DNA from 3 places in the Bacillus sp. ISL-75 genome. Region 1 is predicted to be linked to each of the others. Evidence: predicted binding sites of a transcription regulator. Region 1 holds the regulator's gene; each other region holds the start of a gene.
What was found. The regulator Rex, encoded in region 1, represses fermentation and respiration genes when NADH is low (regulators of the CRP and FNR family bind a similar motif). The targets are predictions, from matches to a motif close to TTGTGAAATATTTCACAA.
Positions count from the first base shown of each region.

Region 2: J7E63_RS00160 (nitrate/nitrite transporter) is a predicted target of Rex. The motif match lies at 4,419-4,436, and genes of this name have one in related genera.
Region 3: hcp (hydroxylamine reductase) is a predicted target of Rex. The motif match lies at 1,405-1,422, and genes of this name have one in related genera.

Region 1 covers NZ_JAGGQX010000051.1:30,372-36,231, reverse strand. Annotated here, with positions in the region: gene J7E63_RS20085 (ABC-F family ATP-binding cassette domain-containing protein) at 1-516, opposite strand, end outside; gene moaC (cyclic pyranopterin monophosphate synthase MoaC) at 695-1,192, shown strand; gene J7E63_RS20075 (redox-sensing transcriptional repressor Rex) at 1,229-1,885, shown strand; gene ystJ (NADP-dependent malic enzyme) at 2,043-3,290, shown strand; gene J7E63_RS20065 (sulfite exporter TauE/SafE family protein) at 3,520-4,272, shown strand; gene dcuS (DcuS/MalK family sensor histidine kinase) at 4,467-5,860, shown strand, end outside.
Region 2 covers NZ_JAGGQX010000001.1:27,920-33,779, reverse strand. Annotated here, with positions in the region: gene J7E63_RS00190 (hypothetical protein) at 238-417, shown strand; gene J7E63_RS00185 (H-type small acid-soluble spore protein) at 521-700, shown strand; gene J7E63_RS00180 (hypothetical protein) at 774-935, opposite strand; gene J7E63_RS00175 (acyl-CoA dehydrogenase family protein) at 1,010-2,158, opposite strand; gene J7E63_RS00170 (potassium channel family protein) at 2,230-2,883, opposite strand; gene J7E63_RS00165 (TrkH family potassium uptake protein) at 2,914-4,251, opposite strand; gene J7E63_RS00160 (nitrate/nitrite transporter) at 4,614-5,860, shown strand, end outside.
Region 3 covers NZ_JAGGQX010000011.1:14,156-20,015, reverse strand. Annotated here, with positions in the region: gene J7E63_RS04705 (YppG family protein) at 191-754, shown strand; gene J7E63_RS04700 (Hsp20/alpha crystallin family protein) at 809-1,291, opposite strand; gene hcp (hydroxylamine reductase) at 1,483-2,781, shown strand; gene J7E63_RS04690 (Crp/Fnr family transcriptional regulator) at 2,826-3,524, opposite strand; gene J7E63_RS04685 (DEAD/DEAH box helicase) at 3,736-5,860, shown strand, end outside.

The DNA of each region.
Region 1 (5,860 bases):
ACGAGTTTTCTGCCCGCCGCTTAAACTAGATATCATCAAGGATTTGTCATGGAAATTCAGCCCATGAAGGACGGAGCGCATCTCTGCCTCATATTGATACCCTCCCTGTTCTTTAAATTTCACCTGAAGATGATCGTACTCTTTTAGGATTCTTTCGTACCTGCCACTGTCTTCAAAAACGAGGGGATCAGCCATTTGTTCTTCAAGTGTGCGGAGTTGTTTTTCCATCAATCGCAGCGGTTCAAAAACCGTCAGCATTTCATCCCATATAGATAATGATGATTCTAACCCAGTATTTTGAGCTAAATAGCCAATTGTCACTTCTTTCGGCTTGATAATTTCTCCGCCATCATGCGACAAGTGTCCGGCAATAATCTTCAATAATGTCGATTTTCCCGCCCCATTGCGTCCAACAAGGGCAACACGGTCCCGAGTTTGTAATTCGAGCTTAATATTCGATAAAATAAGGTCAGCACCATAATATTTTTGTAATTGATTAACCTGTAGCAAAATCATTCTCATTCACCTCTATTACATAGGATTAGTGTACCTTATTCCCGGTATGTCGGCAATAAACTGCTCGCCTTATTAGCGGAGTAAGGGTCCTAAATCGTCAAAAAATGTAATATTTAGTTCAAAGTTTCACACACATATAAGGTAAAATAGTGTATGATTTGATGGGAGGATTTTTTATATGGCAGAATTTACGCATTTTAATGAAGAAGGCAGAGCAAAAATGGTCGACGTCAGTGATAAGCCGGAAACGGCACGTACGGCGCTTGCTCACTCCAGCATTACCGTTAGTAAAGAAATTTATGATAAAATAACTAATAATGAGATGAAGAAGGGCGATGTCTTAGCAGTGGCCCAGATAGCAGCTGTCATGGCAGCAAAGAAGACATGGGATTTTATTCCAATGTGCCATCCGATTCCATTAACAGGTGTTAATATTTCTTTCTCTTGGGAACAGGATAAGGATGAGAACTATCAATTATATATTGCTGCAGCCGTTAAAACGAAGGGGAGCACAGGCGTGGAAATGGAAGCGTTAACAGCCGTATCCGCATGTGCCTTAACAGTTTATGATATGTGTAAAGCCGTTGATAAAGGTATGGTAATTGGCCCGACGTATCTTGTCGAAAAAACGGGCGGTAAAAACGGTGATTTTAAAAGAGATGAAAGAGTTAAATAAATTTTTAACTAAACCATTCATGGGGTGTGGGAGATTATGAGTAATGAAACAACGAAAATACCACAGGCGACAGCAAAACGGCTGCCCCTCTATTATCGATTTCTAAAAAACCTGCATAGTTCCGGCAAGCAAAGGGTCTCTTCAGCGGAATTGAGTGAAGCAGTAAAGGTAGACTCAGCAACGATTCGCCGCGACTTTTCATATTTCGGTGCGTTAGGGAAAAAGGGCTATGGGTATAATGTTAATTACTTAATATCCTTCTTCCGTAAGACCTTAGATCAGGATGAATTAACTAAGGTTGCCTTAATAGGAGTCGGAAATCTTGGGACTGCCTTTTTAAACTATAACTTTTTAAAAAATAATAACACAAAAATAGAATGCGCCTTCGATGTGGATCCCGACAAAATGGGAACCATGATTCGCGAGGTACCCGTTCATCCTATGGATGATTTAGAGAAGGTTTTATCAGAAACTAATATTTCTGTGGCGATATTAACGGTTCCGGCTCCTGCCGCACAAATGATAACCGATCGACTGGTCCAAGCGAATGTAAAAGGAATCTTAAATTTCACTCCAGCAAGATTAAATGTTCCACCATTAATAAGGGTCCATCATATTGACTTGGCAGTGGAGCTTCAATCGCTAGTCTACTTTTTAAAGCATTATCCAACGGTGGAAATAGATGAAGAATAATTAGTTAAAAAGGCTTTCCACGAAATTTGTGGAAGGCCTTTTGTATGATTAAATCCCTGCTTTTTTTAATTACATAATCTATAAAAATACTTTCTTATGGACTAAGATGTAGGTAGATGAAATGCAAGCGGTTACTAACGGAAGTGGGGGAAATTCAATGTCAATTTTACGAGATGAAGCATTAAAAATGCACAAGGAACACCAAGGCAAGGTTGGGATTTATTCTAAGGTGGGAGTACATAATGCAAAAGATTTAAGCCTAGCCTATTCACCTGGTGTGGCAGAGCCGTGTTTGGAAATTTATGCAGACGAAAATAAAGTCTATGATTATACCTCAAAGGGCAATCTAGTCGCAGTTGTATCCAATGGGACAGCGGTTCTGGGGCTTGGAAACATTGGACCAAAAGCTGCGATGCCTGTGATGGAAGGAAAGGCCGTGTTATTCAAATCGTTCGCAGATGTTGACGCCTTTCCCATTTGCTTGGCCACCACTGACACAGACCAGATCGTAGAAACCGTCAGGCTGCTAGAACCAACATTTGGCGGAGTGAACTTGGAGGATATTGCTGCGCCGCAATGCTTTGAAATTGAAGACCGCCTCCGCAAAGCCTGCGAGATTCCTGTTTTTCATGATGACCAGCATGGAACCGCGATTGTAACAGCCGCTGGTCTAATCAACGCGTTAAAATTAGCGGATAAAAAAATTGAAGATATTCGTGTTGCAGTAAACGGAGCAGGTTCAGCTGGAGTAGCGATTGTTAAGCTCCTGCTGCATATGGGCGTGAAGGATGTTATTTTATGTGATACAAAAGGAATTATTTATGAAGGCCGTCCATTCGGAATGAATCGATTCAAAGATGAAATGGCGCAAATGACAAATCGCGAGCAAAAACAAGGAACGTTAGCGGATGCGCTTATTGACGCCGATGTGTTTGTGGGGGTATCAGCAGCCGGGGCCGTTACAAAGGAAATGGTTAGCGCTATGCACCGTGACCCGATTATCTTTGCCATGGCCAACCCGGTACCGGAAATTATGCCGGATGTAGCAAAAGAAGCAGGAGCTCTTGTAGTGGGTACAGGACGTTCTGATTTTCCGAACCAGGTTAATAATGTGCTTGCTTTCCCAGGCATTTTCCGCGGCGCCTTAGATGTCCGTGCCAAGGAAATCAACGAGGAAATGAAGCTTGCTGCGGTCTATGCAATTGCTGGTTTAATTTCAGAGGATGAGCTCCATGCCGATTATGTCATTCCAGATCCATTTGACCCTCGGGTCGCAGCACAGGTAGCAACCGCGGTTGCGTATACTGCAATGGAAACAGGGGTAGCCCAAAGAATTATCAATGTTGAGGAAATTAAGCAGCGCCTATCAGCATTAGAAGAAGCAAAACAACCAGTGCATGTTTAGGTCGAGCAAAATTTAGCTTTTAAGGGAGGACTATCTCAATCTAGTTGAGGTAGTCTTTCAAATTTTGGGAATTAGGGCATAATTCCGATATACCTTTTAAATTTTTAGTACAATAATAAATGATAGTTTTTTTTCTTTTTTAAATCAGTCTATATGACCCCGTCCTTAGGTAAGTAATAAAACATTTCCTAGAAGGACATCTAGGGTTTTGCAATCGGAGGGGATGAAGTTGGCGATTGTGCTGACGATGTTTGTGCTTGGGATTTTATTAGGATTTGTCGGGGCGGGCGGCTCTGGCTTTATTATTGCCATCTTAACAGTTATTTTTGGAGTACCAATACATATGGCGTTAGGGACATCACTAGCAGCGATGGTGTTTACTAGCATGTCAGGTGCCTACAGTCATTTTCGTCAAGGAAATATCTCAATTAAAACCGGTTTAATCGTCGGCGGATTTGGGGCAGCTGCCTCCTATTTAGGTTCAAAACTAGCCAGTTTGATTCCGATCCATTCTTTGCATTGGTTGACAGCGGGGATGTTATTTTTGTCGGCTGTGATCTTGGTTGTCCGCTTATTTATTGTTCAAAAAATAAAGGTAAACAACAAAAAAGTGAACCCTGGCAACCTGCTTCTCATTAAGAAAGCGGCAGTTGTCGGGTTGGTTACCGGATTGTTGTCTGGTACATTTGGGATAGGTGCTGCGCCGTTCATTCAAATCGGATTGCTGGTCATCATGGGACTTTCGCTTAAACAATCAGTGGGTACAACAATGCTCGTTATTTTGCCGATCGCTTTAGCAGGAGGAATCGGCTACTATTTCGAAGGATACCTGAATTTAACCCTGTTAGTTGAAGTGGTAGGAGGAACGATGATTGGCTCCTATGTCGGGGCTAAGTTTACAGCCCTTGCTCCGCAGCCCGTATTAAAAAGTGCGATGGTCCTGACCCCTATTATCGCAGGAGCCATTTTGCTCATAAGTTAAGGCATCTTCGCAAGGATGGTTAACTGAGACGATGAACTCTCAGACCAGCCTAAGTTAAAGAAAGCTTCTAAGACTGCAAAGTATTTTCTTAAGAATGCTTTGCAGCTTTTTGTGTTTACTAGCCTGGATGGTTAGTATGTCATCAGGTGGAAATCAGAATGGTGCCTGTCGCCTTCTCAAAGATGGAGGGAAATATGAGAAAGGGAAGATGGAGTTTACAGTCGGTAATTATTGTCTTTGTGTGTATGGTGGTTACTTTTTCACTATTGATAACAGATTTACTTATCAGTTCGAGAATTGCTAAGGAGACGGAAAAAGGTCAGGCTGAGAAAGCAAGAAATGTGGCTCGAATGGTTGCTCATAGTCCGCTTGTTGTTAATGCAATGAGTAGAAAACAGAATGAAAAGGAAATCCAAACGTTTGCCAATGAAATGAGAATGGTCACGAACGTTTACTTTATTGTTGTGATGGATATGAACGGGATCCGAAAATCCCACCCTGATAGTAAAGAGATAGGGAAACCGTTCAAGGGTGGAGATGAAGGGCCTGTCCTGAAAGGAAAAGAGCATCAATCTATTTCAAAGGGATCTCTTGGACCTTCATTACGCTTCTTTACGCCAATTAAGGATGCAACCGGGAAACAGATCGGGGCCGTGGCTGTTGGGATATCTTTAGATAATGTGGAAAAGGCCGTCAAAAAGAGCAGAATGGGGATTTATATTGGGACGATGATTGGTATCTTAATCGGTGTTCTCGGGGCTGTTATTTTAGCTAGATATATAAAAAAGATCTTACTTGGGCTTGAGCCGTTTGCGATTGCTAAATTATTAGAGGAACGAAGTGCGATGCTTCAATCGGTGCGTGAGGGAATTGTGGCAGTGGATCAAGAGTCCAACATAACACTTGTCAATCGAGCAGCCTTAAAGCTGTTTGATAAAGCAGGCCTGCAAGATAACCCAATGGGGACAAATATAGAAGAATATATGTCATCTACTCGCTTAAGTGATTTATTAAAAACAGGTAAACCTGAATTGGATGAAGAACAGAATATAAATGGGATGACCATTTTAACCAACCGAGTACCCGTCATCGTTGAGAATAAGGTAGTTGGCGCGATTGCTACTTTTCGCGACAAAACAGAAATACAGGTACTCGCTGAAGAACTGACAGGAGTAAGAACATACGCCGATGCACTTCGGGCCCAGGCACACGAGTTTATGAATAAACTTCATGTGATTTTGGGGATGGTCCATACAGGTTATTATGAAAAAGTTGTCGAATACATCAATGAAACGGTTGATCATCGTAATAACGAAATTGGCTTGGTTACCAAAAAGATAAAGGACCCTGTTTTAGCTGGCTTTTTAATTGGAAAGTTGAGTTATGCAAGGGAATCAGGGACTGAGTTATCTGTTTCCTGTGAACAACCGCTGCCACAACCTGCAGATTCGGATGTCACACACAAATTGATTACAATTGTTGGTAATTTAATTGATAATGCCATTGTGGCTGTGACCGGTTGTCCAGTCAAAAAAATAACAGTAGAATTTGATTATGGTGATGATATTTTAACTATCGAAGTAAAAGA
Region 2 (5,860 bases), on a different contig from region 1:
TTTAGTTTCAAATTTTTTTCTTGTTAAATTTTCTATTCTTCCATAAATTATATCTTAGTCGGAACAATCCTTGAGGCATCAATTCTACATATCATAAACCCGAACGTATGAAGGAGCAATATGAATTTAGACTTATCTTTAACAGACGGTAAGTAGAAAGATTACTTGAATGAACTCCTTAAACATTGGATAGCATATACACAGAGGAATGTAGAAAAAATTTAAAAGGAGAATACGATGCCCAGAATTAGGCCTGAATTTACAAAAAGCCCATATTTTGTTGATGAACCAGGAAATTGGCATTTAAAGCCTGGCGCTCCAAAAGATCTCCAAGTCGAGCTTGAAAATTATCTTAATAGCTTGGGTGATGATGACAAGCCAGGAACTATCAATGGTATACATATCAACTACCCGTAAGAATTTTTAATGCCCATTATATAATGGAAGAACGCGGTTGCGAATGTATTTTATTGGAATGAAATGAAGATCATTAAATGACTATATTATAGGAGTGATAATAATGAATATTAACCGTGTAAAACAAATTTTGTCATCATCTGCTGATATAGAAGTAAAATATAATGGTACATCGGTTTGGATTGACCAATTAAATGAAGATGGACATACAGCAACAGTACATTTACGAGGCCCATTGGAAGAACGTTCAGTTGTTGAAATTGGAGAACTTATCGAGGAATAATTTTTTCAGACGATCTTTTCATTGAAAAGATCGTCTTTTTTTACAACTTAAAAGGCAGGATTGAATTCCTGCCTTACACCATATCTTCATTCTCTTTTTCTATATCACTTGGTTCTGGCTGTTCTCCTTGGACAATACCCCCAAGTACTTCTCTGTTGTTCAGACTTGCATCTTTTCCTGCACCTGGTGCGATATTCGACATTGGAAGTTGTTCCAATTCTTTACCTCTAGGCATTATTCCTCACTCCTTTATGTTAAGGTTTCCAATATGGCGGAAAAATAACATAAAAAAATAAGTTCTAAATTTTGTTAGTGGTTTAATATACTATCCTTGGCTAGTAATTGTATCGTCATGTCATCCATTGGTGGATTATGAAGGCCTGCTCTTACATCTCGATAATACCGCTGTAACGGATTTTTCAATGAAAGACTTTTTGCACCTACGATTCTCATTGCTAAATCAACAACTTCGATTGCGTTATTGGTAACTGTTAATTTTGCTGCACCTAAAGCAGCCCCCATTTTTTCCCTAGCTTGATCGTTTAAATGATCCCACTGTTTTGCTACCCCATATAAGAAATACTCGGACTGCATTAATTTCAACTCAATCTCTCCAAGTTTTTGCTGAACATTTGGTAAATCGATAATTGGTCCAACAATACTATTCGGGGAATATTCCTTAGCAAATTGAATAGCATAACTTTGGGCCGCTTTTGCTATGCCGAGATAACATGCTGGAATATGAAGTAGCCATCCATTCGCTCTTTTTCCGTTCGAACTAAACTTTTCCACAAGATATTCATCATCTACCAAACAATTATCCAAAATTAAGTCATGACTTCCTGTTCCTCTTAACGAGATACTGTCCCAAGTTTCCTCAATAACCAATCCTTTTGTGGATCGTGGAAGTAGAAAATTGGCCACATCATTGGTTTCTTTGATTGTTGCACTAACTATAAAGTAATCTAGGACGGGGGACATGGTAGTAAATGTTTTTCTCCCTTTAATAACCCAGCCATTCTGACTTTTTTCTGCCGAGGTTTCCGGTCTGCCGCCTCGTGTAGGACTTCCAGTCTTCGGTTCACTTTGAGCACTATTTATTAATGCTCCATTTTTCACTTGTTTACAAAGATACTTAAAGATCGACTCATCCCATGAGCTTTTTTCATTTAGATTCATAATAATTCCCATATGCCATCCAATCGAAAGTGCTGTTGTCCCGTCACCTTCCGCAATCATTTCTTGGAGTCGAATTAGTTCATAAAGCGAGATATCCTCTCCACCATGCCTCGAAGGAACAGTTAATGCCGTGTAACCTGTATTTTTTAGATCCTGAATATTTGCATACGGGAAACTACCTTCTATATCTACCTGAGGTGCTCGTAATAGGAATTGTTTTGAAAGTATTCTCATTAACTCTATTCGTTCATCTAATGTAACTTTTTCTCGAAAGTTCATCTCTCATCTCTCCTATCCCATTAACAAAAAATCATTCAAACCCCTAGTCTCATTAACCAGGGGTTTGTTTCTTATTCTAAATTAGCGAATTTTTCCAAATTGCGGTTTTCACCGATTACTACTAGTACATCACCGTAATTAATTTTTTCATCAGGAGATGGTGAAATGTTAATTTCATCTTCATGCCGAATTGCGATGACGCTCAAATTAAACTTTGCCCTTAAATCTAGTTCCCTTAAGGTTTTCTCCATCATCCTATCGGGGATTTTTACTTCCTCTACACTATAATCCTTCGATATCTCAATAAAATTTAAGACATTAGGTGATAACAGCTGATGGGCGACTCGAATTCCCATATCTCGCTCAGGAAAGACGACCCAGTCTGCCCCAACCTTTTTTAATACTTGACCATGTAGTTTATTTAATGCTTTGGCAATCACCTTTTTTACACCAAGTTCCTTCAATAATAAAACAGATAGGATACTTGCCTGAATATCGTTTCCGATTGCTACAATAACTGTATCAAAATTACGGATGCCAATCGATTTTAATGCCTCAGCTTCTGTTGAATCGGCAATCACGGAATGAGTAACGAATGGATGGGATTCTTCAACTCGTTCCTCATTCACATCGACTCCAAGCACTTCCTGCCCAGATTCATATAACTTATTGGCAATACTTAGTCCAAACCTACCTAATCCAATCACTGCATATTGATTAGCCACTGTCTCCTTGTACCTCCTTGGTGTAAAAAACTACCCAATCGTGATTTTTCCCTTTGGATACCGGAATGCATCAGGTTTTCTGCGTATTGTCACCGCATAAGCAATAGTTAATGGTCCTACCCTGCCAGCAAACATAGTAAAAATTATCAATGCCTTGCCAAGTGGTGATAATTCCGGTGTCAATCCCATCGATAGCCCGACTGTTGCAAAGGCAGAAGTTACCTCAAATACTATTGTTAAAAAATCTTGTCCGTGTTCAGAAATGGTTAGAATGAGTGTCATTAGCATGACGAGAAATAACCCGCTAAATGTGACGGTTAATGCTTTATAAATCGTTTCATATTCTATCCGCTGACGGTAAAAAATAACATCCTCTTTCCCGCGAATTTGTGACCAAACAGCTCCAATGAGCGTTGTAAAAGTGGTGGTTTTGATCCCCCCGCCTGTCGACCCAGGCGATGCACCAACAAACATGAGTAACACAATTAATAATAATGATGATTGAGTTAGATCACCAATATTTAATGTGTTAGCCCCCGCTGTTCTTGCCGTAACAGATTGGAATAATGACCCAAGGATTTTCCCTGAAAACGACAATGGTTTTAGCGTTAATCCATTGGAATATTCAAGCAGGAATATACCAGCTGTACCTACTACTATTAAAACGCTGCTCGTCATTAAGACAATCTTAGTATGTAATGATAGCCGTTTTGAAACACGATATTCAAAAAGTTCGTTCATAACGATAAAGCCGATCCCACCTAAGATAATTAATGCACTAACGGTCAACGTAACGGTTGGATCGTCAACATAACTCGTTAAACTATGAAACTCCCCCATTAAGTCAAATCCCGCATTGTTAAAGTTGGAAATTGAATGGAAAATTCCATAATAAATCGCTTTTCCTATCGGCATGTCAAAGGAAAAACGGATAGATAAAAGCACAGCACCAAGTAACTCAATCACCGCTGTAAAAATTAAAATTCGTCTTACTAGCCGCACAATCCCCTCCATTGATAAATTATTTAATGATTCTTGAAGTAGAAGCCTTTCTTTTAAAGATATTTTCTTCCCTAATAGGAAGGCAAAAAACGTTGCAAACGTCATAAATCCAAGTCCACCGACTTGAATCATACATAAAATAACCACTTGACCGAATATCGAAAATGTGGTCCCTGTATCTACTACAACTAAACCTGTTACGCATGTTGCAGAGGTTGCTGTGAACAGAGCGTTTAAAAATGACAAACCTTGCCCATTTGTAGTCGAAACCGGCATGGTTAGTAGAAATGTTCCTAGTAATATGATCAAACCAAAACCTAGAACAAGAATTTTTGGAGGATCTAGATATATTTTTTTGCGCAGCATAGTTTTCTCCCTTACTACTTTAATGTTATTTTTAACAAACAATTAATAATCATGTGTTATCTATGATTTTAATTTTTTTCTCCTTGTTCATGCCTCTAATTTTAAATATTCGTAAATCTATAATACAGGAAAAATATACAATTACGAACAAAACATGTAAATTAAAAATGTGAATTGGTACACCTTAGAAAATTTTTTACCATGAGTGTGTCAAATGTGTGTCATAACTCACTGTTGATTGACTATATGTTGTTCTATAATACAAGAAGTAAAATTTTCCATGTTCATTAACACTCTTTCTTAATATATAACAACTTTTTGAAGAAATAATAAAATAGCATGGGAATTGAAGGGGGATTTTTATGAAACAAGGGTCAAAACAACTAATTATACAAACTGGAAGTCTGGTAGCAGGTTTTATGGTTTGGGTACTGATATCATCACTAATGCCGTTTATTAAAGTAGATATCCAACTTACTTCATCTCAAATTGCTTGGACTACGGCGGTCCCTGTTATCCTCGGTTCACTTCTTCGAGTTCCGATTGGCTACTGGACCAATCGCTATGGCGCTCGAATTTTATTTACAATCAGCTTTATTATACTGCTCATTCCAATTGCGTTGTTAAGCTATGCTAATTCCTTATTAACATTAATCTTAGGAGGATTTTTACTAGGGATTGGCGGTGCTGTCTTTTCCATCGGTGTTACCTCTCTTCCCAAGTATTATGAAAAAACAAAGCATGGGTTTATTAACGGAATTTTCGGGGCAGGAAATATTGGTACGGCAATCACTTCCTTTTCCGCACCCGTACTTGCTACCACCTATGGATGGAGAAACACCATTAAAATCTTCCTGATAGTTGTATTAATCTTTGCTATTTTAAACTTTATATTTGGGGACAAAAAGGAACGAAAAGTTAACATTTCCTTACTCGAACAAATCAAAGGGGTATATAAAAATCCAAAACTTTGGTTTCTAAGTTTATTTTATTTTATCACGTTTGGTTCCTTTGTTGCTTTCACCATTTATTTACCATCGTTTTTAGTTAATCACTTTGAATTAGATAAAGTCGATGCAGGACTCAGGACAGCAGGTTTTATTGCTTTGGCAACCTTTTTTAGACCCATAGGTGGATGGTTAGGCGATAAAGTTAATCCTTTTCTTATTTTAATGGCTGTTTTCTTTAGCCTAACTTTTGCAGGATTTCTTTTGTCATTTACTCCATCGCTGCCGATTTATTCCTTTGGTTGCTTATTAGTTGCTTTCTTTGCGGGAATTGGAAATGGCGCTATCTTTAAACTAGTCCCTTTATATTTTTCCAATCAAGCGGGTATTGTGAATGGCATTGTTTCTGCCATGGGAGGACTGGGTGGCTTTTTCCCTCCAATCATTCTCACGATTCTCTTTGATTGGACTGGTCATTATGCGATTGGCTTTATGTCCCTATCTGAATTTTCTTTAGCAAGTCTGGTTATCGTAGTATGGCTATATTATCAAGATAAGTTGGATATTTCTGCAAAGATTGTAAACCATGCCTTAGATGGTATTTGTGTAACCGATGTTAATGGCATTATTCAAAGCGTTAATCCTGCATTCACAAAAATCAC
Region 3 (5,860 bases), on a different contig from region 1:
TCTATTAGCTCCTCCTTCATCCTTTTTTCTATCGTATCACGAAAATAAAGGATTCCTAGTTTTTAAAATATTTAAACTTCAGACAAAATTCTCGTCATTTTGACATTATTATTCTTTTTCAAAAGAATCACCTTTCCTCTCTCTCCTTCATAATGTGTAGTAGATAAAAAAGCGGAGGAGATGTTTGCCCATGTTTGGCAAAAAAAGGCCAGTTAATTACCTCAATTATGAATACTCGGGGCAAATGATGCAGGAGGGTCCAGTTGGTCAGATCAGGAATCAGCAGCTTTTTAATAGTAATCAACCCTTCCATTACCAAGCTCAGCCCCAAAACTATGATTGGACCGCTTATCAACAACCCAATCAACAAATTCCTTATTACACGCCAGTGTACCAGCAATATGGGCAAAACTATCAACCTGGCTACGTTTCTCAAAATACGCCATACAATAGCCAGCCATTTTCGCAAAAAGATTCGCAATTCCTATTCCAGAACCCTTTACAGCCACAGGAAGAAATAGTTCAAAAACCACAGTATATGCCCATGAATGGTTATCCAGTGATGAACCCTTATCCTAAGCAAAGTGCAACCCCAAAACAGCCAGGAGGAGTCCAAACGTTTATGAATTCCTTCAAGTCCCAAGATGGATCAGTTGATATAAATAAAATGGTGAATACAGCAGGTCAAATGATGAATGCTGTTAACCAAGTATCATCACTTGTAAAGGGATTTGGTGGAATATTTAAAGCGTAATAAAAAAGACGGCTTTTTTACTAGCCGTCTTTTCATATGGAGGGGAAATGGAATTTAGTCTTCTATATCAATAATTTTCCCCTTTTCCTGTGGAATGCGGATTTTTAATAAACCATCACGATAGGATGCTTTCACTTTCTCTTCATTAATCGTATGCGGGAGTGAAACCGTTCTTGATGATTTTTGACGTAAGTATTTACGTCGATATAAATGATTGATTTCATCTTCCTCGGTTTCAAGTTCGTTATTTTCTACAGAAATAGTTAAATAATTTCCAGAAATGTTTAAATGAATTTGCTCTCTTTTTATCCCTGGCAGTTCTGCAGAGATGATGTATTCCCCACCAGTTTCAATCGTGTCAACATGAAAGCTCGACCCAGATGGAAATGGACTTTTAAAAAAATCATCGATTGATTGTAGAAAGCCTTTGATTGGTTTTTCATTGAAAAAGTCGTTCATCGATTTCATTAACTCGCCAAAAGCTTCTGTTTTCGGCTTTTTAGGGTCATTCTTATCACTCGGTACCTTAGATGACATTAAGTTCCCCTCGCTTTCCAATATTTCACTCGCTATTATATGCTGGCTAAACTGGGTAGGTGCCGTCATCGTATGGCAATAATTTTATGCACAATTTATTACAGTTGCTTTAAATGTGATATAAATCACATTAAATATTTAGGTCGATTAGTATAGTAAAGCAGAAATAAAATCGAAAGTGAGGAACTAAAATGTTCTGTTATCAATGTGAACAAACTCCATCTGGCGGCTGTAATGTCATCGGTGTGTGTGGTAAAGATGAAACCATTGCTAGCTTACAAGACACGATTATTTTTGCATTAAAAGGAATTGCGGCCTATCGAACCCATGCTAATCAATTAGGATATACAGATCCTTTTGTCGATGCCACCACCCATGAAGCCCTTTATTTGACTTTAACGAATTCAAATTTTAATGTTCAAGAACATATCGACATGGCGATGAAAGTTGGCCAATCAGCAGTCCGCGTAATGGAAATGCTAGATGAAGCTCATACAAAGCGTTTAGGCATCCCTGAGCCAATCCGGGTCAGCCAAAACAAAATTGAAGGAAAATGTATTATTGTTACAGGTCACAACTTATTTGCTTTAGAGGAACTATTAAAGCAAACAGAGGGAAAGGGTATCAATATCTATACGCACTCTGAAATGCTACCTGCGCACGGCTATCCAGCATTGAAGAAATATACTCATCTAAAAGGGAATATCGGAAAAGCTTGGTACGACCAGCGACGACTTTTTGAAAATTTCCCTGGAGCGATTCTAGCAACGACCAACTGTGTAATGCCAATTAAAGGGTCATATGCAGACAGGATGTATACATATGAAGTAGCAGGTCTTGAAAATGTAGAGAAAATTATTAATGATGATTTTACACCATTAATTAACCGAGCTTTAGAGCTTCCTGAAGCAGCAATTGATTCCGAAGAAACATTGTTAACAGGGTTCCATCATGAAACGGTTCTAGGCTTAGCACCTGAAGTAATTGATGCAGTCAAAGCTGGTAAAATCAAGCGTTTCTTTGTTATCGCAGGCTGTGATGCACCGGGACCTGGCGGAAATTATTATCGTGAACTTGCCACTTCACTACCGCCAGAGACTGTTATATTAACAACCTCTTGTGGAAAATTCCGCTTTAATGACGTGGATTATGGTGTGGTGCCGGGAACCAATATTCCACGGTATATAGATTTAGGTCAATGCAATAACTCTGGATCAACTGTTAAGATTGCTTTAGCACTTGCAGATGCATTTGGATGTGAAGTGAATGAACTGCCGGTGAGCATCGTGTTATCTTGGTTTGAACAAAAAGCAGTTGCTATTCTGCTTGGTTTATTTAGCTTAGGGATCCAGGATATCCGTATTGGCCCGAAGCCGCCTGAATTTATCTCTGAAGGGGTATTACAGGTCCTTCAGGACACCTTTAATCTAAAATTGATTGGAACAGCTAAAGAAGACATGGAAGACATGCTACAGCTCTCAATTAAATAAATATAATAAAACCGCAGCATAGATTTGCTGCGGTTTTTAATGTTTTAGATTAGATTAATTTCTTCCATCAGAATTTCAACATCTACGATCATGTTGCCTTCTTCATCTACTTCTATTAATTCATCTTTTTTCATTTTTGTTAGCGTCCTGCTTATGGTTTCTCTTGTCGTGCCGATCATATTGGCAAGATCCTTATTCGTGAATTCGGACTTTAAAAGGATCGTACCATCTTCTTGTTCTTTACCATGCTTCTGGGCGAGGCGAATCAGTAGTTTAATAATTTGTTCGTATGTGTTATTGAGAATCTGTTCTTCTAAACGATTTTGCAAATCAACGATTTTTTCTCCTAATACTTTAAAAACTTTAATACATAGTTCAGGGTTTTCAATCAGTACAGTTTCAAATTTTGAAATTGGAACAGCAATAAGAGTTGAGGACTCAAGTACTTCTGCATAGGCTGGGTAATCGCCTTTTCTGAAAAAACCTACATGGGGAAACATCTCACCTTTTTTAGCAATGGCGACGATTTGTTCTTTGCCATTAATGTCACTTTTATAAATTTTAATTTTTCCGTCATAAATAAAATAGACATTTTCAAGCGGGTCACCTTGGAGAAACACATGACTATGTTTTTTCCATTCCCTAGCAATAGCGATGTCAGAGATTTTTGTTATTTCAAAATCATTTAATTCACGAAAAAGGGTAAAATCAGCGAGCACCCTTTTAATTTCATCAATTTTCATCCAATCACCTTCAAATATAGATTCCGTTACTATCTATTGTAACAAAAATTCTAGCAATAGTTTAATGTTATTGATATTTATTGGTTAAGTAGAATTTAAAGTTATTCTTACGCTTGGAAAAAAGTACTAGGCATATAAGAAATAAAAAAGTCGTTTTTTCTTTTGTTGCGAACGTTCATTCGTTAAAATAGAAGTAATGAGGTGAGGAAGCATGAAGTTAAGAAAAAGCCTGCAAGAAATTTTGTCAGACTTAAAAATAAATGATCAATTTAAGGAAAATATCGTTACATGGCACACCATCGAGGAAAAGCCGGCCCAAACAGTCCCGATGCCAAGAGACCTTCATCCGGTTTTAAAGTCTGCTCTAAAGAGCAAGGGAATTGAACAACTTTATACACATCAAAAATCAGCCTATGAAAAAATTATTGAGGGAAAAAGTATTGTTGCTGTTACCCCTACAGCTTCAGGAAAAACCCTTTGCTATAACCTTCCAGTTTTACAATCGATTCTAGCAAATCCAAGTACACGAGCTCTTTATATGTTTCCTACAAAAGCACTTGCTCAGGATCAAAAGAGTGAAATCAATGAAATTATTCAAGTGGCTGGCGTAGAGATTAACAGCTATACGTACGACGGGGATACACCAGCTAATATTCGTCAACGAGTAAGACAGGCAGGGCATGTGGTTATTACTAACCCAGATATGCTCCACTCAGCCATACTGCCACATCATACAAAATGGGTTTCTTTGTTTGAGAACCTTAAATTTGTTGTCATCGATGAACTTCATACCTATCGAGGTGTTTTTGGCAGTCATGTGGCCAATGTGATCAGAAGGTTGAAGCGTATTTGTAAGTATTATGGGAGTAACCCTGTATTTATTTGCACGTCAGCAACCATTGCTAATCCACTTGAACTCGCAGAAACTCTAACAGAAGAAAAGATGAACCTGATTGATAATAATGGGGCCCCTAGTGGTACAAAGCATTTTCTATTCTATAATCCACCTATTGTAAACAAACCATTAAACATTAGAAGAAGTGCCACACTTGAGGTTCGGAAAATTGCGGGTGAACTTTTAAAAAATAAAATTCAAACCATCGTTTTTGCGAGAAGCAGAGTTAGAGTCGAAATCATTTTGACCTATTTACAGGAATTAGTAAAGAATCAGTTGGGAGCAAAATCTATAATGGGCTATCGGGGCGGGTATCTCCCAACCGAACGAAGGAAGATTGAAAAAGGGCTTCGTTCAGGTGATATATACGGTGTGGTCAGTACGAATGCACTTGAACTAGGAGTGGATATTGGGCAGTTGCAAGTGTGTATCATGACAGGCTACCCTGGTACGATATCCAGCGCATGGCAGCAGGCTGGAAGAGCGGGAAGAAGGCATGGAGAAGCCCTAGTCATTATGGTTGCAAGCTCCAGTCCCCTAGATCAATACATCATCCAGAATCCGGATTACTTTTTTAACAAAAGCCCTGAAACAGCAAGGATTAATCCTGATAATTTAATTATTTTAATCGATCATATGAAATGTGCTGCCTATGAACTCCCTTTTAAAGCGGGTGAGCATTTTGGAAGTGTAGAAACAGAGGAACTACTAGAATATTTAACAGAAGAACGTGTCCTTTATCATAATGGCGGGAAATGGTATTGGATGAATGATTCTTTTCCAGCACATAACATTAGTTTAAGGTCTGCATCACAAGAGAACGTGATTATCGTTGATCAGTCAGATGTTGCGAATGTAAAAGTAATTGGAGAAATGGATCGTTTTTCAGCGATGACACTTCTCCATGATGAAGCAATTTATTTACATCAAGGGACTCAATTCCAGGTAGAAAAGCTTGATTGGGAAGAGAAAAAGGCGTTCGTTAGGGAAGTCGATGTAGACTATTTTACTGATGCCAATTTAGCGGTTCAATTAAAAGTACTGGAAGTAGACAAACTTGAATCAATAGATGATGCTGAATTCGGTTATGGGGATGTTAGTGTAAGGGCGATGGCCACAATTTTTAAGAAAATTAAATTCGAAACCCATGAAAATATAGGGTCTGGACCGATTCATTTACCGGAAGAGGAGCTTCATACAAATGCGGCCTGGATTTCCTTAAACCATCCGATATCAGAAATGGGCCATGAGCGACTCGAACAGGGACTTGTCGGGACTGCGCATGCACTAAACCATATAGCTCCCTTATTCGTAATGGCCGACCCTCAGGATATTCATGTCATTCCGCAAGTAAAGGCAGACCATAACGAAAAGCCAACCATTTTCTTTTATGATCGCTACCCAGGTGGGATAGGATTAAGCGAGAAAATACACACAGGTA